2 regions of the Ferrimonas lipolytica genome follow, and region 2 is predicted to be linked to the other one. Evidence: predicted binding sites of a transcription regulator. Region 2 holds the regulator's gene; the other holds the start of a gene.
The links. The regulator sigma-54, encoded in region 2, starts transcription at its own class of promoters, with help from an activator protein. The targets are predictions, from matches to a motif close to GTTGGCACGNNNNTNGNNT.

Region 1 (8,652 bases), 1.9 Mb from region 2:
AGCGTATAGCTCGCTTGAACTTTCTGCCTCGTTTGTCAATCGTTCGCTGTCAGGCTCATAGCTATTATCCGGTTCTGGTGTGGTTGGATCTTCTGCCGGTGGTGGTGTCGTTGGCGGCGCAGTTACCGGTGGTGTTGTTACGCCGGCGTCCACTTCGCTTGGATCTGAGCCCGATCCACCGCCTCCACCACAAGCACTAAGCAGCAGTATGCTGGCACCGATAAGCACGTGATAGCGAGTAAAGTAATTGTTCATAATTGTTCTCCAAACTGACAAGGGGTCGACATCGGTGTTGGCTTAATAGAAATGGCTATCTAAATCGCTAGTGGTGAACCAGTTGGTTGCTTCACTGCCTGACGATTCCACCCATACCTCGTAATCCGGGTAGGCCCAAATTACATCGATATATTCTTGTGGGTAGCGCCATTTTGTTGGGATCTTTAACGCCCATGGCAGGTTGTCGCTGTTGCGGAAATAGCGTGCGCTGGCTACGTCAGAGGTGTCATCTTTACGGCCAAGTTGGCTGTAATCGAACAGATCCGTTGGTGGGTAGTCGGCGAAGTGGATCTCACGGCCGCGGTAATCACGACGGAACAGGAAGAAGTCGAAGCTTGAATGGGGCAGGGCGTCGATGGTTTCGCTTAAGCGCACGTCCAGACTAAAGGGAACTGGGTCGAACTGGGTACAGCTCTTAACCGTATTAAAGTGTTGGCATTTACCCGGCTCGTTGGTTTGAGTAAAACGATGGCTGTCATTCCATAGGGTAATTACCGCATCGGTTTGATCCGCTTCGGTAGTTTTATCGAATGACTCCCCATTCACCTCTAACGCCGCACTGGCAATAGTGTCCGGCTCGATGCCCATCAATCGTAACGCAAAGCCGTTGTGAAAGTCGGCGCCACGGGCATCAATAAAGCCAGCCAGTTTAAACCCTGAGATGGCACCGTCAGCATTGTAGATGGTTTGTAGACGCTCTCGAATCACCAGATCATTCATATCGTAATCGCCGACGTTCGGCCAGTTGTCTTCGAACGCTAACGTTACCCAATCGGAGTCACTAGGGTAGTACGAGCTGAACGCCCGCTGGTAGTCGTTAGGGAACTGATCTTCGCTGTCGGCAATGCCATCGGCGTCGCTGTCATCAACGTCTGGCATAACCACGATATTACTGGTATCAATGGCGGTTTCAGGGGTGGTCTTTACCGAAAATACGGCATCGTTAAAATCGTTATCGCCCCAAGTACGAGGTAGATCCTCAAAACCAATAATTACCTCAGCCACCTCTTGATCGAACAGCAAGACATTGTGCTGTCTCAATTCGTCAGTGGGATCGGGATTTAAGTGTTTGAGTGAGTAGTAATAGGGAACTGGGTTGGATTTAACGCCGGTGTAGTAGGAAAAGCCATTGGCGGCGATGAAAAAACCGATGCTGGTTCCCGCCGGAAATACCCCCAAACTCACACGGTGACCATTAGCTAGGTGCGGGAACGACAGATTGGGAAAGGCGATGATCTCATCAATCTCGTCAGCAGTTTGCGGTGGATTATTTTTATCGAAGGTAAAGTAACCGAACGCATTCTTATAGCCAGCTCCTTCGTGAATAAAGGTGATGAATACCTCTGCTTCTTCAGTCAAGGTAACGTTGGATCCGTCGTCCGTCGTCATAAAGGCTTCGTTCACCCGCGCCTCGGGTAGCGCGTTGTTGATCCTAGCGAAGAACTCCGGCGAGTAGTCGTTGTAGTGCCACGCTAGAGTGTCCGGTTTACCGGTATTTTGGTTATAGCCAATGGGCCAGTTCTCTCCGCTAAGAAATTCCCAAACGTATTGATTGTTAACTTGGTTGGTCGCGCTTGTCGGCGCCGATAAGCCCATAGACATACAGGCAATTAAGCCCAAAGGTAACCCCAGCTTTTTATCCATAATAAAACTCCTGGCAAAGGTAAGTTGAACGCGTGATTGAACGTTGATGCAAACCAATGCGAAAACGATGCCAATAATTTGACTCTAAAAATAATCTTTATTAAACAGGTGCTTAATTGGGAGGTGGCGTTGTTTGTTGGTCTGTTCTAACCAGGGTTAGCCAGTACCATTTGCACTGTGCGAAACAAACTGCAAATGACTAGCATCGATTAGCTAAATGAGAATTGGCGTGACTCTTATTTGATGATGTTGGATTTTTGCACTGTGCGTACTCATATCGGCTAGCAAGCGTCCCTTGCCAATTTGCGAATAGTTCGAGTAATGGTTTTTGTTTTGCGAACATCAGCAAAGGCTCTCTCTCATCTGCCACATTAAATTTAGGTTAAGTGTTTGATTTTATTTAATTGATGTTATTGGCATGACGGTTGCTTTAGCTATAGCCAGAAGCAAAGGGGCTTGGAGCTTGGGGGATAAGATGGATAAGACTAAACGTTTATGGGCAGTATTAGCGGCAGCGATGGTGACGATGGGCTGTACCCAGCATCACGGTCTGCAAGACTCAGCCGTCCCCCACGACAACTTCTATGGCAACGCCTACCAGCAAGTTGCTGGAACCGGTGAGTTTATCCAGCACCAACAACCCGCTGACTCGTTGCGCTATGGCACCAAAGATTGCCGCGCCTACAGCAGTAATTTTGCTGCGGTTAATTACCGTGCCGATCAAATTATCAGTGATGGCGCTGAACATGTGCCTCTGTCACGACCAACCGATCCCCATTTCCATGGCACTGTGCCGCTTAGCCCCGGCGATCTAGTGTCGTTATCTATCGAAAATGGCGACGGCTTTAGTGGTAACTATGTCGTTAACACCAATGGTTTGCTGGTTGTGCCATACCTAGAGCCGATGATGGTATTTGGCCTACCAATTGAACTGGTGGCTGAGAAAATTGAGTTGGCTTTGGTACGAGCAGAGTTGTTCCGTCCAGCAACTGCACGGGTCGATCTGCGTTTATTACAGTGGTCAGACATTGAGGTAACGGTTTCTGGGGCGGTGTTTGAACCAGGCCGAGTGCGGATTAATCGCAACATCCCTGAACAGGTGCTCGAGCAACGGATTAACGCCTATGGCGATTACAGTGGCGATAGAATGTTGTCAGAAGCTCTGCGTGCAGCATCGGGGATCCGTCCAGACGCCAAACTCGACCAAGTTACCCTAATGCGCAGTGGTTGGCAGGTACAGCTTGATATGAGCGGGGTAATGACTGGTACCTCTTCCCGTGATATCGCCTTGGTCGCGGGGGACCGAATCGTTGTGCCAAGCACCGGTTGTTTTCAACCCCATCTGGTTCGACCGACCCAAATTACCCCTAAAGGGTTGCGAGTATTTATGTCCAACCTGATTGACTCAGCTGCAAATAACTCCAGTGCCGCAGTAGGGCGTTTTAGCAGCAACATGCCTTACGGTAGTCGCTTATTGCAAGCGGCTGTATCAGCCAACTGCATCGGTGGCAAACAGTGGACCAACGCGCCACGTAAAGTACTCCTCGCCGGGCACAACCCGCTTACCGGACAGGTTCAGGTGATTGAACGCTCGGTCGAACAATTAATGCGCCAGCCTCACATTGCCGCGGTGAATCCCTACCTTATGCCCAATGACGCGGTGGCTTGCTATGACTCGGATCTAACCAACCTCCGTGACATTGCCCGCAGTTTGGTTGACGTTATTTCACCGTTCAAATTACTGTAGGGATATACCGATATGTCGATGACCTATCCAATAGCAGTAAGAACCCGAGCAGACTCCCGCCGGGCGGCGCTGTACCAGTTTTGTCGCAGTCGTTATGTGCTGGTTGCTGGCTTAGGCTACGCCCTAGTGGTAATTCTGGTGACCATCTATCTGTTGCAAGCGCCACGTTTCCACAGTGACATGGCGTTAGTGCTACCTGGCTCAGGCTCCAGCAGCAATTTCAGCCTTGAGGATGTTGGTCAGGCCAGCGCCCAAACTAAGTCGCCCTTTAGTGGCGGTGGCTTCAACCCTAGGGTCAATTACAAAGAGATCTTAACCAGCCGCGACGTGATTCGACGAGCTGCAAATAACATCGGTTTAGATGAGACTCAATTTGGAGACCCACGAGTCACCTTAACTGAACAAACATCGATTTTGGCCATTACCGTCGCTGGCTCATCAGCGCTTGGTGCGGAAGATAAAGCGTGGAGCTTATACCAATCGTTCCAGCAACAACTTGATAATCTCCGTAGTGACGAAGTGTTGCGCCACAGTCAGGGGGTTGAGCGAGTATTAACTGAGTATGAGGCCCAGCTGGCAGAGAAGCGCCGCGCTGTGGTTGAGTTTCAGCAACGTTCGTTATTGGTATCGTCGGCACAGATGGAGCAAACCATACGCACCTTAACCGAGCTTAAAGAGAAGCGGTTGTACGCGGAGTCGGAGCTCACTAGTCGTGAAAATTTCGTCCGTCAATTGAGTCTTGATTTAGGTGTATCGCCGGCGCTAGCAGGGCAAGCTTTTGCCCTTAATACCGACACTCAATTTCGTGGCTACATGCGTGAGCTAGATGACAGTTCGGCGCTTATCACTCGTTTCTCCTCACACTGGGGCGAAAACCACCCAAAGGTTAAAGCCGAGCAGCAGCGTTTAGCTTTTGCTCGCACCGCGCTCTTTCAACGCAGCGCCTCATTGATTGGCGAGCCAACTGCAGAGTTACTGCACACTATGGATTTGAGCGTTAGCCCTGGGCGAGCACAGCTGTTTGCCGATTTAGTTGATGCTTATGCGCGCGCACAAGGGGATCAAGCCAAAATTGAATCGATGGTGTTGGCGCAACAACAACTGCAGGACCGCTTAAAGGTGTATGCGCGGGAGTCCGCAGAGCTCGAACGTTTGCAACGACAAGCCCGACTGGCTGAAGCGGTTTATACCTCCGCTGCTGCCCGTCTGGAAGCGGGCCAGGCTAATATATTTGCCTCTTACCCGGTTGTGCAGATGCTTACTCCACCGGCAGTACCAACCAAACAACGTAGCCCCAACCCAGTTATCGCCATTGCGGCTGCGCTGTTTGGATTCATTTTGATAACCGTAGGAGTGCTGATCGCATGGCAACGCCACTACTTAATCAAACAACTGTTGAAGAGAAGCTGATCTGGTATGGGCTGGTGCTCAGTTATCCGATGTATGTGCTTGGGGCGTTGTATGTCTGGGGCAGTGTTTTGGGTTGGTTGATGTTAGCGCTGGTGATATTGCGCTGCTGGGTCGATGGGCGCGCTGATTATGGCCCAGTTCCCCTAATCGTATGGTTATGGGTTACCGCGATGGCGTTGATGCTAGTAGCGTTAATTGTGGCTCATATTGATTGGCAGTTGGGTTTAGCTAAAACCATCAAATCGACCATCGGTTGGGCCAAAGGCTGGGCATTGTTGGCGCTGTTTCTGTTGTTGGGGGCAGTGTTGCCATTTCGGTTAGCTCTGCTTACTCGCGGCACCTGCATCGTTGCAGCTCAGTCGATCATATTGGCGTTGATCTCGTTAGTTGCAGTGGCTTTGGGCTGGTCGGGAGAGATCTACCTGTCGCCGCTCAAAGCGATTGGTGGCCCCGGTTATGAGTTTTTTACGGTGCGGTGGTTTGCGTTAAACCTAGAGACTGGGTTGCCGCGGTGGAGCTTCTTCGCACCATGGGCTCCTGCTGCCGGCTTGATGAGCTGCATCTGCTTGGTTATCTGTTGGCAAGAGCAGAACCCTCGCTGGCGGGCATTGGGTATTATCGGCACGGCGGTGATGTGTCTATTGTGTCAGTCGCGAGCCGGTTGGGTGTTGTTTGCTGGATTGATTCCGTTACTGGTGTTGTTTGGGCGCGCTATTAGCCCGTCGATGTTGTTGGTGGCTGCTATTGCCACAGTCGTAATGATGCTATCGAGCCAGTGGCTGTTCGAGCATGGCAATGATGCTTATCAGCATATTAAAGATAGCCGACCAGACTCGACCCGGGTGCGAAGCGCTCTGGCCGATATTGCGCTGCAGCGGTGGCAAGCTGAAGCGCCGATTTGGGGCCATGGAATCGTTGAGCGTGGCCCTAAAATGGTTGAGTACATGCCCATTGGCACTCATCACAGTTGGTATGGCTTGCTGTTTGTTAAAGGAGCAGTGGGTGCCTTAGCGTTAGCATTGCCGCTAGCCATTACGGTTATTTATCTGCTCGTTGATGCGTTTCGCTCTGCTGTCTCGCGTACCGCGCTGTTGTTGGCACTGACTTTGGTTGGCTACAGCTTCTTTGAAAATCTAGAGATTTTGGTTTATCTGTTTTGGCCTGCGTTACTTTGGATAGGCGCAGCGCTGAACCCCCTTAAAACCAACGCATTGCAAAAGGTGGCGTACTAATGATGACTCGATTTGATACCTGCATCGCCGGTTACTACGGCATGAAAAACAGTGGTGACGATGCACTGCTTGCGGCCACCGCTTGGGGCGCGCAAACCTATCTGCATGCACGTCAATTAACGGTTACCACTCAAGCGGATGTGCGAGTGAATCAGAAATTAACCTTTGCTGCTACCTTAGCAACGGCACAGCGCTTTCGTGCGCAGCACCGGTTGCAACGTTATGCCCAAGCGATACAAGCTCAACGGGTTATTTTTGGCGGCGGTTCGGTATTCCACAATGAGCAAGACATCAACGTTAAGCGCCATATGATGATGATCGCTGGCAACAACAACCACCTTGCATTGGGGGTTGGCTTAGGACCCTTTGCTAATGTTGCCGCTGAAAAAGCTTGTGCCAAATTCCTTAATAGTTGCTCGTTTGTCGGTCTGCGCGACCAGCAAAGCTATCAGATGGCAACCGCATTGGCTCCTGCGGCTAACGTCAAGCTAACCTTTGATCTGGCGCCACTGCTGCTGTGCAATGCCGATGCGTCTATTGCCATGCCTCAACGTCAGCATCGAGCTGGTATCGCAGTATGTTTATGCCCGAAAGAGCGGCTTAGTGGCAACCCGCAGGCTGAACAGCGTCGTATCGAGCGCTTGGCACAAGCTTTAACTGCGGTTCATAATCTCAGCGGCGAAACCATCTATCTGGTTAATCTCAACGGCCATCCATCTTTGGGTGATCGTCAGGTACATTTGCAGCTACAGCAATGTTTAGGACCGCAGGTACCGGTACAAATGGTTGAATATAACGCCGATCCGCAGCAGGTATTACGATCGCTTGCGGCATTTAAGGTGGTTATCAGCATGCGCTTGCACGGCTCAATCTTGGCTTATTTAGCCGAGACCCCAGTGGTTTCACTGAACTATCACAGTAAATGCGAAGGTTGGTGTGACCAAGTTGGTATGGCGCCAGAGCTGCGCTTTAACGCGACTGACGTAGACCCAGCTCAGCTAACTAAGGTGATGCTGCAGGGGCTAGAGCACGGTTTTACTCAGAGCCAATTGTGTCGCGCCGAGGCAATCGCCGCTGCTAAACAAAATTGGAGCTGTAATTATGGTTAATCAACCGACTTTACCGCCGACCATTGCGGTGGTTATCCCACTCTTTAACAAGGCGCTGCACATTGCAGACACCTTAGCTTCAGTGTTTAACCAAACTCTCCAGCCAACTGAAATTATTGTTGTTGATGACGGTTCTACTGATGACGGCGCTGATATCGTCCGCCAGTATCAACGCGTGACCTTGGTGCAGCAACAAAATGCCGGCGTGTCAGCCGCGCGTAATACGGGTGTTGCTGCGGCCAGCAGTGATCTTATCGCCTTTATCGATGCCGATGACCGTTGGTTACCACAATTTTTGCAAGAGATAGTCATCTTAACGAAAGGTTTCCCGCAAGCGGGGGTATTTACCACTGGTTATCAATTCTGCATCAATAAACAGGAATATCGCCTGCCTAAGATCCGTTTCGGTGGGCGAGGAGGGCAGCAGTCACGACTACTTGACGATTACTTTGATATCGGCGCCCGTGGTGATCTTCCATTTACGATGTCGTCCATCGCTGTTCGGGCGGATGTTATGGCTCAACTAGGAGGTTTTCCACTGAACGAACCTATGGGGGAAGATCAAGAGCTGTTTTGTCGAGCGGCACTGTTTAGCAGTATCGCTTATAACCCTAAGGTACTGGCGAATTATCATTTAGATGCTTCTAACAGAGCTTGTCTGCAGCATATCCCCGCCAAGGAGTGTCCGTTTAGTGTTCGCCTACATCAGCTAACACAAACGCTTGAGTCTGAATCGTTGTGCAGTAGCATCGACAATTATCGCGCCGCTCATATTCTTCATCTGGCTTCGCTGCATGTTCGCAATAAGCAGGTGACGATAGCTAAAGACCTGTTACAGCAAAAGGTTGTCGATAGACTGTGGTTAAGAAAATGGTGGTGGTGGCTACGCTGTCAGCTGGTTGCGGTTCAGCATTAGGGGGTTAGAGCTCACCGTCTAATTTTTCTAATAAAATTGATAAAGTTAGCGTAAATTCTATATTTAGGGTTGACGCCGTGGGGGTTCACCCTCATAATGCGCGTCGTTCTAAGGGGTGCCGCAATATACGGTGCTTGGATGGTAACTCATCCGAACCAAACGGGTCGTTAGCTCAGTTGGTAGAGCAGTTGGCTTTTAACCAATTGGTCGAAGGTTCGAATCCTTCACGACCCACCAAATACAATTGTTGTGGCCTCGCCGCGACAACAATGAATAAAACCCACAAGCATCTTATGCGGTGGGTTTTTTTTCGTCTTG
Region 2 (8,652 bases):
ATCTGATGGGATTGATGATCCCATTTTGGTTAGCCACTTTTAGCTTATCCATTGTGCTGGGGTGTGTCTTTCAACGTCGAGACAGTTTGGCGCAGTTAATCTTATTTAGCGCCATGCCGCTGCTGTTTAGTGCGGGGTACGTATGGCCTACCAGTAACTTGGCGTGGCCGTGGCTAACGCTATGGGGGTTGATCCCATCGCAACCGATGATGCAGGGGATGATCTTGTTAAATCAGTTGGGGGCGCCAGCTCAGGCGTTGCAATGGCACCACTTGACCCTATGGGGCCAAGCGGTGGGCTGGAGCTTACTGGCAATGCAATTGCTGCGTAAGCGTCGACTTAGTCGAGCAGCAGTTCTCGCAGCAGTTTAAACAGTTCTCGGCTCGCTTTGGGTGGCTTGTTCTGTGATTGCTCTTTGGCTGCTTGGCGGATCAATTGACGTAAACGCTGCAGCTCCGCATTCAGATTTGGATGCTCAGCCAATGCCTGTTGCAAGGCGTCATTACCGCCACCAATTAGGTTGTCTCGTAACTGCTCGAGTTGGTGGAAACGCTGGTTAGCAAGCGCGCTTTCATTGCGGAAAATGTTCATTGCCGCTTCGATTGGCTCGATATCACGGCTGCGCATCAGTTTACCGATGTATTGACGCTGACGACGATAAGCCTCGTTCTTATTGCGGATCTTGTGCGCCAGTTCCAGCGCAGCGATGAGATCCTCGTCTAAAGGCACTTTCGCCAACTGACCAGGGTTAAGAGCCAGTAACTCCTCACCAATTTTCTGGATCTGCTCCGCATCCCGCTTCAGCTGAGATTTACTGATCCAATCATCTTCAAAGTCTTGATTATTGACCATCTTGGGCGGCTCCGAGGCTAAAAGCGGGGAGTGTAGCAAAAACCGGCGGTGATTGTGACTGTGATGGTAGGACAATCGGCATTTGTGCGCTATTGGTCGACTGAAATTGCTATAGGGTGGGCGAGGGCAGGGCTCTTTGCTATGCTGTGCCTTTGATATTTATTCAGAGCAACCCACTGATGAGTGAGCGTTTAGCGCTGCAGCGCGCAGAGTTGGAGCAGGCCGTAGAGCGTGCATTAGAGGTAGCCACTGGGCTGGGTTTAGATGGCGCCGAAGTCGCCTTGCAAAAACAGCAGGGGTTATCGGTTTCAACGCGCCTAGGCGAAGTTGAAACGGTGGAGTTCAATAAAGACGGTGCCCTAGGGATCTCGGTCTTTCGCGATGGTTGTAAAGGCAACGCCTCTACCTCTGATCTGTCTGATGACGCAATTCGTGCTGCGGTTAAGGCGGCGGCAACCATCGCCAGTCAAACCAGCGCTGATCAATACAACGGTTTGGCAGAAGCTAATCAGATGGCGACTGAGTTGACCGATCTCGAATTGTACCACCCGTACGATCTCGACCCGCAGCAAGCGGTGGCCTTGGCTGCGCGTGCTGAGCAAGCGGCGATGGCAGCAGACTCACGCATTGTTAACTCCGACGGAGCCAGCATCAATAGCCATGAAAGCGTTAAGGTCTACGGCAACAGTCACGGCTTTATCGGCAGCAGCTGTAGCTCTCGTCATAGCCTCTCGTGCGTTGCGATTGGTCAAGACGAACACGGCATGGAGCGTGACTACGATTACACCGTTGCTCGTGATTTCAACAACCTGCTTAGCCCAGAGCAAGTCGGCAAGCAGGCCGGAATCGACACAGCTTCACGCTTAGGCGCACAGAAAATCGATACCTGCCAGGTACCGGTGTTGTTCAGTGCAGCACAATCGGTTGGTCTGATTGGCCACCTAATTGGTGCCATTAGTGGCGCTAGCCTATATCGCAATGCTAGCTTTTTGAAAGACAGCCTTGGTGAGCAGTTGTTTCCTGACTGGTTCTCTATCAATGAAGATCCGCACCGCAAGGGGGCATTAGCCTCAGCCATGTTTGACGGTGAGGGGGTTGCTACTCGGCAGCGCAGTATCGTTACTGCTGGTGTACTCGATACCTACCTGCTTACGGCATACTCCGCTCGCCGCTTAGGAATCAATAATACCGGACATGCTGGCGGGATCTACAACTGGGATCTGAACCGTAATGGTGGCGATCTCAAAGCGATGCTGAAACAACTTGGTACTGGCTTATACGTTACCGAAATGATGGGCCAAGGCGTTAATGGCGTCACTGGTGATTACTCTCGTGGTGCGGCTGGTTTTTGGGTTGAGAATGGTGAGATTAAGTACCCAGTACATGAGATCACCATTGCCGGTAACTTGAAGCATATGTATCGCAATATGGTTGCGATGGGCAGTGATGTCGATTCGCGTCATTCTCTTGCGGCCGGACCTATACTATTAGAGTCGATGATGGTGGCGGGTAACTGATGCGTAAATGGGTGATGGTTAGTAGCGCACTGTTGATTAGCGGTTGTGAGCTGACCTCACCCAAGCCGAGCGCGACTCTGGCCCACTTTCAGGTGGAACAACATTCGTTTCATTTGGTGGTGGGGCAGCAGCAACAGTTCGGTGCTGATACGATCAAACTTAAGCATCAATATCAAAGCGATCTGGATGGTGATGGGCAAGCGGAGCGTATTGGTGTAATCACGCTCAATGGCGGCGGCAGTGGTACCTTTTACTACCTTGCCTTAAGTCGTTGGCATCAAGGGAGTTGGTTTCCTGCTGGCAATATGCTTCTCGGCGACCGTATTAAGTTAGATGGCGTTAAGTTGCCGCAATATGGCGATGTTGATGCCGGTAGCTTTTATCTTTCCTATTGGGTGCATGGCCCCGAGCAGGCTATGGCCGAAGCGCCGAAGTTCTACCTATCAAAGCAGTTCACCATGCGCGACGGCGAACTGCTTTACCTAGAAGCAAACTGAGTGTTTTTAGTTTGCGGGCATTAGCGCTGCGGTAACTGTTCCAGCAGTTCAGCTTTACGCTCTGGACTTGCGAAACTTGCTTCAATAGCATTGCGGCTTAACTGCAACCATTGGGCTGTGGATAGCCCTAAAGCGGCTTCAACCTGGCGATAGTTCTCCATCATATAACCACCAAAGTAGGCTGGGTCATCGGAGTTGATGGTGACTTTAAGGCCACGCTCTAGCAGTTGCTTGAGGTTGTGCTCGCTCATCTGTTCAAACACCTTCAAACGAACATTAGATGTTGGGCATACCGTCAATGGAATCTGCTCATTTACCAATAGTGCCACCAACTCTTCATCATCAACGCAGCGCACGCCATGATCGATTCGTTCGACACTCAGCTGTTGCAATGCTTCCCAGATATATTCTGCTGGGCCCTCTTCACCAGCGTGCGCGACCAGTCGATAGCCTTGCTGTTTGGCAGCGGCAAAGGCGCGTGCAAACTTTTGTGGTGGGTGGCCAACCTCAGAACTATCGAGGCCAATGCCGATGATGTGCTGTTTGAACGGCTCCGCTTGAGCCAGTGTGGCTAGGGCTTGCTCTTCGCTTAAGTGGCGGAGAAAACACAAAATGATGCCGTAGCTGATCTGCCACTGCTGTTGGGCATCATGTAACGCTCGTTTGATGCCATTAATAACAGTGGCAAAGGCGATGCCACGATCGGTGTGGGTTTGCGGATCAAAAAATATTTCTACGTGCTGGACGTTGTCTTGCTGGCAACGTTCTAGGTAGGCCCAGGTAAGATCGTAGAAGTCTTGCTCGGTTAAAAGTACCGAAGCGCCTTGGTAGTAGAGATCGAGAAACGACTGTAAGTCATTGAACTGGTAAGCGGCTCTAAGTTGATCTACAGAGTCAAAAGGTAGGGCAACGTTATTGCGCTGCGCCAATTCAAACATCAGCTCTGGTTCGAGTGTGCCTTCAATATGAAGGTGTAGTTCGACCTTGGGCAGGGATTGTAAAAAAGCGTGGTCAATCGTCATAAGGTCCTCACTCTGGCTGTGGTCGCATCAAATACCCATGGCATCGATACATTCAACAAATAATCTGGTTGTTGGGTGCGGTTCCTGCTCACCCTATGCTCAACCACTCGAGCGCATATCCTTTGCCTATTTGGTCAATTTTATTGCTACTGGATGGATAAATTTGAGAAACAGTATAACGTGATAAAGTCTAGTTCAATTAATGGTTTGCATTGCTAATGGAGAGGCTATGAAGGCGTTACGAACAATACTGACCCATGGGGTTGCTATGCTGGTTGGGATCGCGCTTGGAATCTATCTGTTACCACTGTTAACGGAGACGCCAGCGCCGTCGTCAGCAACAATGGCGTTGGTCCAAGCTGAAGCGCAATATGTGGCTCAGTTTGAGCGCGAGCGAACCGACAGTGATTTACTGCACTGGGGCGAAGGACAATTGCTGTTGGGCGAGGGTAGCATCGGCTTTCGTGGTGAATTGGCGCCGGGGCCAGATTACCGTCTCTATCTTTCCCCACGATTTGTTGAGACCGAGCATGAATTTTTAGCGCTGCAGGGAGAAATGGTCGCAATAGGCAGCATAAGCAGCTTTGATGGCTTTGCTTTGCCCGTACCCAACGGAGTTGAAGTTGGCAGCTATCAGGCGGCGATCGTCTGGTGTGAGAGCTTTCAGCAGTTTATTACCTCTGGGGTTATTCGTCCTCGTCAAAGCGACTAGCAAATAGCTCACATATCGCATCGAGTGCAGCTAAGGCATCGGGCCCGTAGCTGCACACTGTGATCTCTTTGCCTTGGCAACCTTGCAACATCAAGATCCCAAGGATGCTATTGGCGTTGGCTTGTTGTTGCTCAAGTTGTAGCTCGATTTGTGCATCGAAGGTTGTCGCGAGTTGGGTTAAGCGGGTCGCCGCACGAGCATGTAGCCCTAGTCGGTTAATAACCACTACTTGTCGACAAACTCTCTGCTCAATCGACATCAAGCTCTCGGTGACGAACTGAGATCCCATCGCGATGGAGCTTAAAGCGTTGAGTCAGTTGTTCGACGACATAAACACTGCGGTGCTTACCACCGGTACAACCTATGGCGATGGTAAGGTAGGCGCGATTATTACGCTCTAGCATCGGCAACCAGTTCAGAATAAAACGTTCGGTTGAATCGATAAATCGAGTCACACTGCTGTGCTGTAAGAAAAAATCGGCAACCGGTTTGTCTTTGCCGGTAAACGGTCTTAGCTCTGGTTCCCAGTGCGGGTTGGCAAGAAAGCGTACATCAAACATAAAGTCCGCTTGTTGTGGCATACCATGTTTAAAGCCAAAGGATTCAAACACCACCATCATTTCGTTTGGAGCTTCGCCGAGCAGCAAGGTTCGGACTTCGTTGGCGAGGTCGTAGACGGAGAGGTTATCGGTGTTGATAAGATGATCGGCGTCTTGGGCTAATGGTTGCAGTAAGCTTCGCTCTTGGCCAATAGCCTCTGCTAGCGGCGCGCCGTCGTTGGACAATGGGTGGCGACGGCGAGTCTCGCTGTAACGGCGCATTAGCGTATCGTCAGAGGCATCAAGGAAGTAGATCTGCGCATCGATACCGGCGGGGATCCGTTCTCGCAGCTTGGTTATCGCCAGTTCCTGATCCGGTAGGTTACGGATATCTAAACTAACCGCGACTAATTCCCGCTGATTTTCGAGGCTTTGCAGCAGTTGCAGTAGCAATGGCATCGGCAGATTATCAACGCAGTAGTAACCAAGATCTTCTAATACGTGCAAGGCAACGGTTTTACCGGCTCCAGAGCGCCCCGAAAGAATAACTAGCTTCATGCAGTGATCACTTGATACAGATGTTGATTATCAGAGGCTTTGCGCATCGCTCGGCAAAGCTCTTTTTGGCTCAATTTCTCTGCCACCGTGGCGAGCATTGATAAAAACTCTTGATGTTGTTGCTCCGGTACGAACAACGCAAATAACAAATCAACAGGCTTCTGATCGACGGCATCAAATTCGATGGGAGAGTCGCTTTTGAGTAACACCGCCAGCGGCCTATCTAATCGGTTCAGCCGACCGTGCGGAAGCGCGATGCCCTTTCCGATGCCCGTACTGCCCATTTTTTCCCGAGCCATAAGGCTCTCGAACAACTCGTGTTGGGGGAGTTCAGGGCACTGAGAGGCAGCCAATTCACTGATCATCTCAAGTGCCCGTTTTTTGCTTAACTCAGAGTCGACACATAGGGTGCGCTCGAGTGTCAGTAGTTCATTGATTTCCATTAGTGCCGGGAAATTTTCTCTTTGTGTTTGATTACCTGTCGATCGAGTTTATCGACCAACCCGTCAATTGCTGCGTACATATTGTCGTGCTCGTGGGTAGCAAACACTTCACCGCCGTTTAAGTGCAGCTTAGCTTCGGCAATCTGTTGTAATTTCTGCACTTCCAGTATTACATGAACGTTGTTGATGTGGTCGAAATGCCGCTCCAAACGTTCAAATTTTTCGTTAATGTAGTTGCGTAGTGCGTCTGTTATATCAACATGATGACCGGTTAAGTTGATCTGCATAGCTTACCTCCGTAGGTGCGCGTTACAGCATTTTGCGCTGGTTTGATGGTGGAATCGTTAAGGCTTCGCGATATTTAGCCACGGTGCGTCGGGCTACTTGGATGCCTTGTTCCGCCAGAATTTGAGCCATTTTACTGTCGCTAAGAGGTTTCTTTGGATTCTCTGCCGCCACGAGCTTTTTGATGAGCGCGCGGATAGCAGTAGAAGAGGCTTCGCCGCCGCTGTCAGTGCTCACATGGCTGGAGAAGAAGTACTTCAGTTCAAAGATCCCTCTTGGGGTATGTAGATATTTTTGAGTAGTCACTCGAGATATCGTCGATTCGTGCATCTCGACCACCTCGGCCACATCATTGAGCACCATTGGCTTCATGGCTTCTTCGCCGAACTCGAGGAACCCTTGCTGGAATTGCACGATGCAGTTGGTAACCTTCATCAGTGTTTCGTTACGGCTTTCAAGGCTTTTGATAAACCACTTAGCCTCCTGCAGATGTCCGCGAACGAACTGACCGTCACCGCTACCGCGGGCGCCGTTACCGATGGCGGCGTACTGTTGATTGATGCGAATCTTGGGCATGGCGTTAGGATTGAGCTCAACCACCCAGCGTCCCTGTTTTTTACTTACTGAAACATCAGGAATCACGTATTCACTTGGTGTTGCTGCGATTTGCCCGCCTGGTCTTGGGTTCAGTGACTGAATCAGATCCATGGTGTCCTTAAGCTCAGTTTCACTGAGCTTAGTACGCCTTATCAGGGTGCGAAAGTCTCTATTGGCCAACAGATCCATATGTTCATCAAGGAGATTGATAGCCTGATCTCGCCAAGGGGTGTCAGCGTTGTGCTGCAACAGTTGTACCTTGAGGCATTCAGATAGGTCGATGCTGACACAGCCGACCGGATCAAATTGTTGAATGCGTTTGCGGACCGCCTCGACTTCATCTAATTCAATGTCGTCCCGGCCGACAGCAGTTAGTACATCAGCCACGGGAATAGTGAGATAGCCGTATTCATCGATGGCATCGATAAGGGTCGTGGCGATGGCCTGGTCGGTATCGCTCATTGGGGTGAGACCCATTTGCCAAAGTAGATGGCTTTGCAGATCGTCACTGGTTTCGCCCTGATAGCTGTCATCGTCATCGCGTGGACCACTGGCCGCAGCGGCAGGGGCTGCGCTGTAAACGTCGTCCCAGGTGCTATCAAGGGGTAAATTATCGCCTAAGTCAGTTTGGCTTAGGGCTTCGCTGGTATCTAACGCGGCTTGCTCGGTCACCGAAGCACTTGGGCTGTCCTGACTTTCCGGAGATGCTTCTTGGTCTTGGTTATTGAAGTCGTCGTCGCTCTGCTCCAACAGCGGGTTAGAGTCGAGGGCTTCTTGGATCTCTTGTTGCAGATCTAACGTCGACAGTTGCAGCAGTCGGATAGCCTGCTGCAACTGAGGTGTCATCGTTAGCTGTTGTCCAAGTTTTAGCTGTAGCGAGGTTTTCATTTAATGCCCTAATCCTTGTACTGCCCGATGGAAGGGGGCACTAGAGTCTGAATTGATCACCCAAGTAAACAGAGCGTACTAATTGGTCTTCCAATACCGCTTCTGGTGCCCCTTGAGCAATCATTTCACCATGACTGACAATGTAGGCGTATTCACATACGTCCAAGGTTTCTCGGACGTTGTGATCGGTGATCAACACCCCGAGACCGCGTTGTTTCAAGTGTTGGATGATCTTCTTAATGTCGATAACCGAGATCGGGTCGACACCGGCAAAGGGTTCATCCAATAAAATAAATTGTGGATCTGCTGCTAGCGCTCGGGCTATTTCTACACGGCGACGTTCGCCACCAGATAGAGCCATCCCTAAACTGTCACGTATGTGAGTAATATTAAACTCTTCGAGCAGCTGTTCCAGTTTTTCTATACGTTGCTCTTTACTGAGCTCTTTTCTGATCTGCAGTACCGCCATCAAGTTGTCATGAACAGTGAGCTTGCGGAAGATCGACGACTCTTGCGGTAAATAACCAATGCCTTTGCGAGCACGACTGTGCATTGGCAGATAAGTGATCTCTTCACCATTGATATGAATGCTACCTTGGTCGTTTTGGACCAAGCCAACCACCATATAAAAGGTGGTGGTTTTACCTGCGCCGTTTGGACCTAATAAGCCTACGATTTGTCCCTTTTCAACTTTAAGGCCGACATTCTTAACCACTTGGCGACCGTTGTAGCTCTTGGCTAA

Region 1: HER31_RS05500 (LruC domain-containing protein) is a predicted target of sigma-54. The motif match lies at 1,977-1,995, and genes of this name have one in related genera.

What each region holds. Positions count from the first base shown of each region.
Region 1 is NZ_CP051180.1:1,140,166-1,148,817, forward strand. It holds gene HER31_RS05495 (hypothetical protein) at 1-255, opposite strand, end outside; gene HER31_RS05500 (LruC domain-containing protein) at 298-1,920, opposite strand; gene HER31_RS05505 (polysaccharide biosynthesis/export family protein) at 2,396-3,667, shown strand; gene HER31_RS05510 (GumC family protein) at 3,680-5,077, shown strand; gene HER31_RS05515 (O-antigen ligase domain-containing protein) at 5,032-6,309, shown strand; gene HER31_RS05520 (polysaccharide pyruvyl transferase family protein) at 6,309-7,418, shown strand; gene HER31_RS05525 (glycosyltransferase family 2 protein) at 7,411-8,334, shown strand; tRNA gene HER31_RS05530 (tRNA-Lys) at 8,496-8,571, shown strand.
Region 2 is NZ_CP051180.1:3,030,884-3,039,535, reverse strand. It holds gene HER31_RS13960 (ABC transporter permease) at 1-371, shown strand, start outside; gene yjgA (ribosome biogenesis factor YjgA) at 340-852, opposite strand; gene pmbA (metalloprotease PmbA) at 1,029-2,369, shown strand; gene HER31_RS13945 (hypothetical protein) at 2,369-2,866, shown strand; gene HER31_RS13940 (adenosine deaminase) at 2,887-3,888, opposite strand; gene HER31_RS13935 (DM13 domain-containing protein) at 4,118-4,600, shown strand; gene HER31_RS13930 (HPr family phosphocarrier protein) at 4,575-4,859, opposite strand; gene rapZ (RNase adapter RapZ) at 4,849-5,697, opposite strand; gene ptsN (PTS IIA-like nitrogen regulatory protein PtsN) at 5,694-6,140, opposite strand; gene hpf (ribosome hibernation promoting factor) at 6,140-6,427, opposite strand; gene HER31_RS13910 (RNA polymerase factor sigma-54) at 6,450-7,910, opposite strand; gene lptB (LPS export ABC transporter ATP-binding protein) at 7,951-8,652, opposite strand, start outside.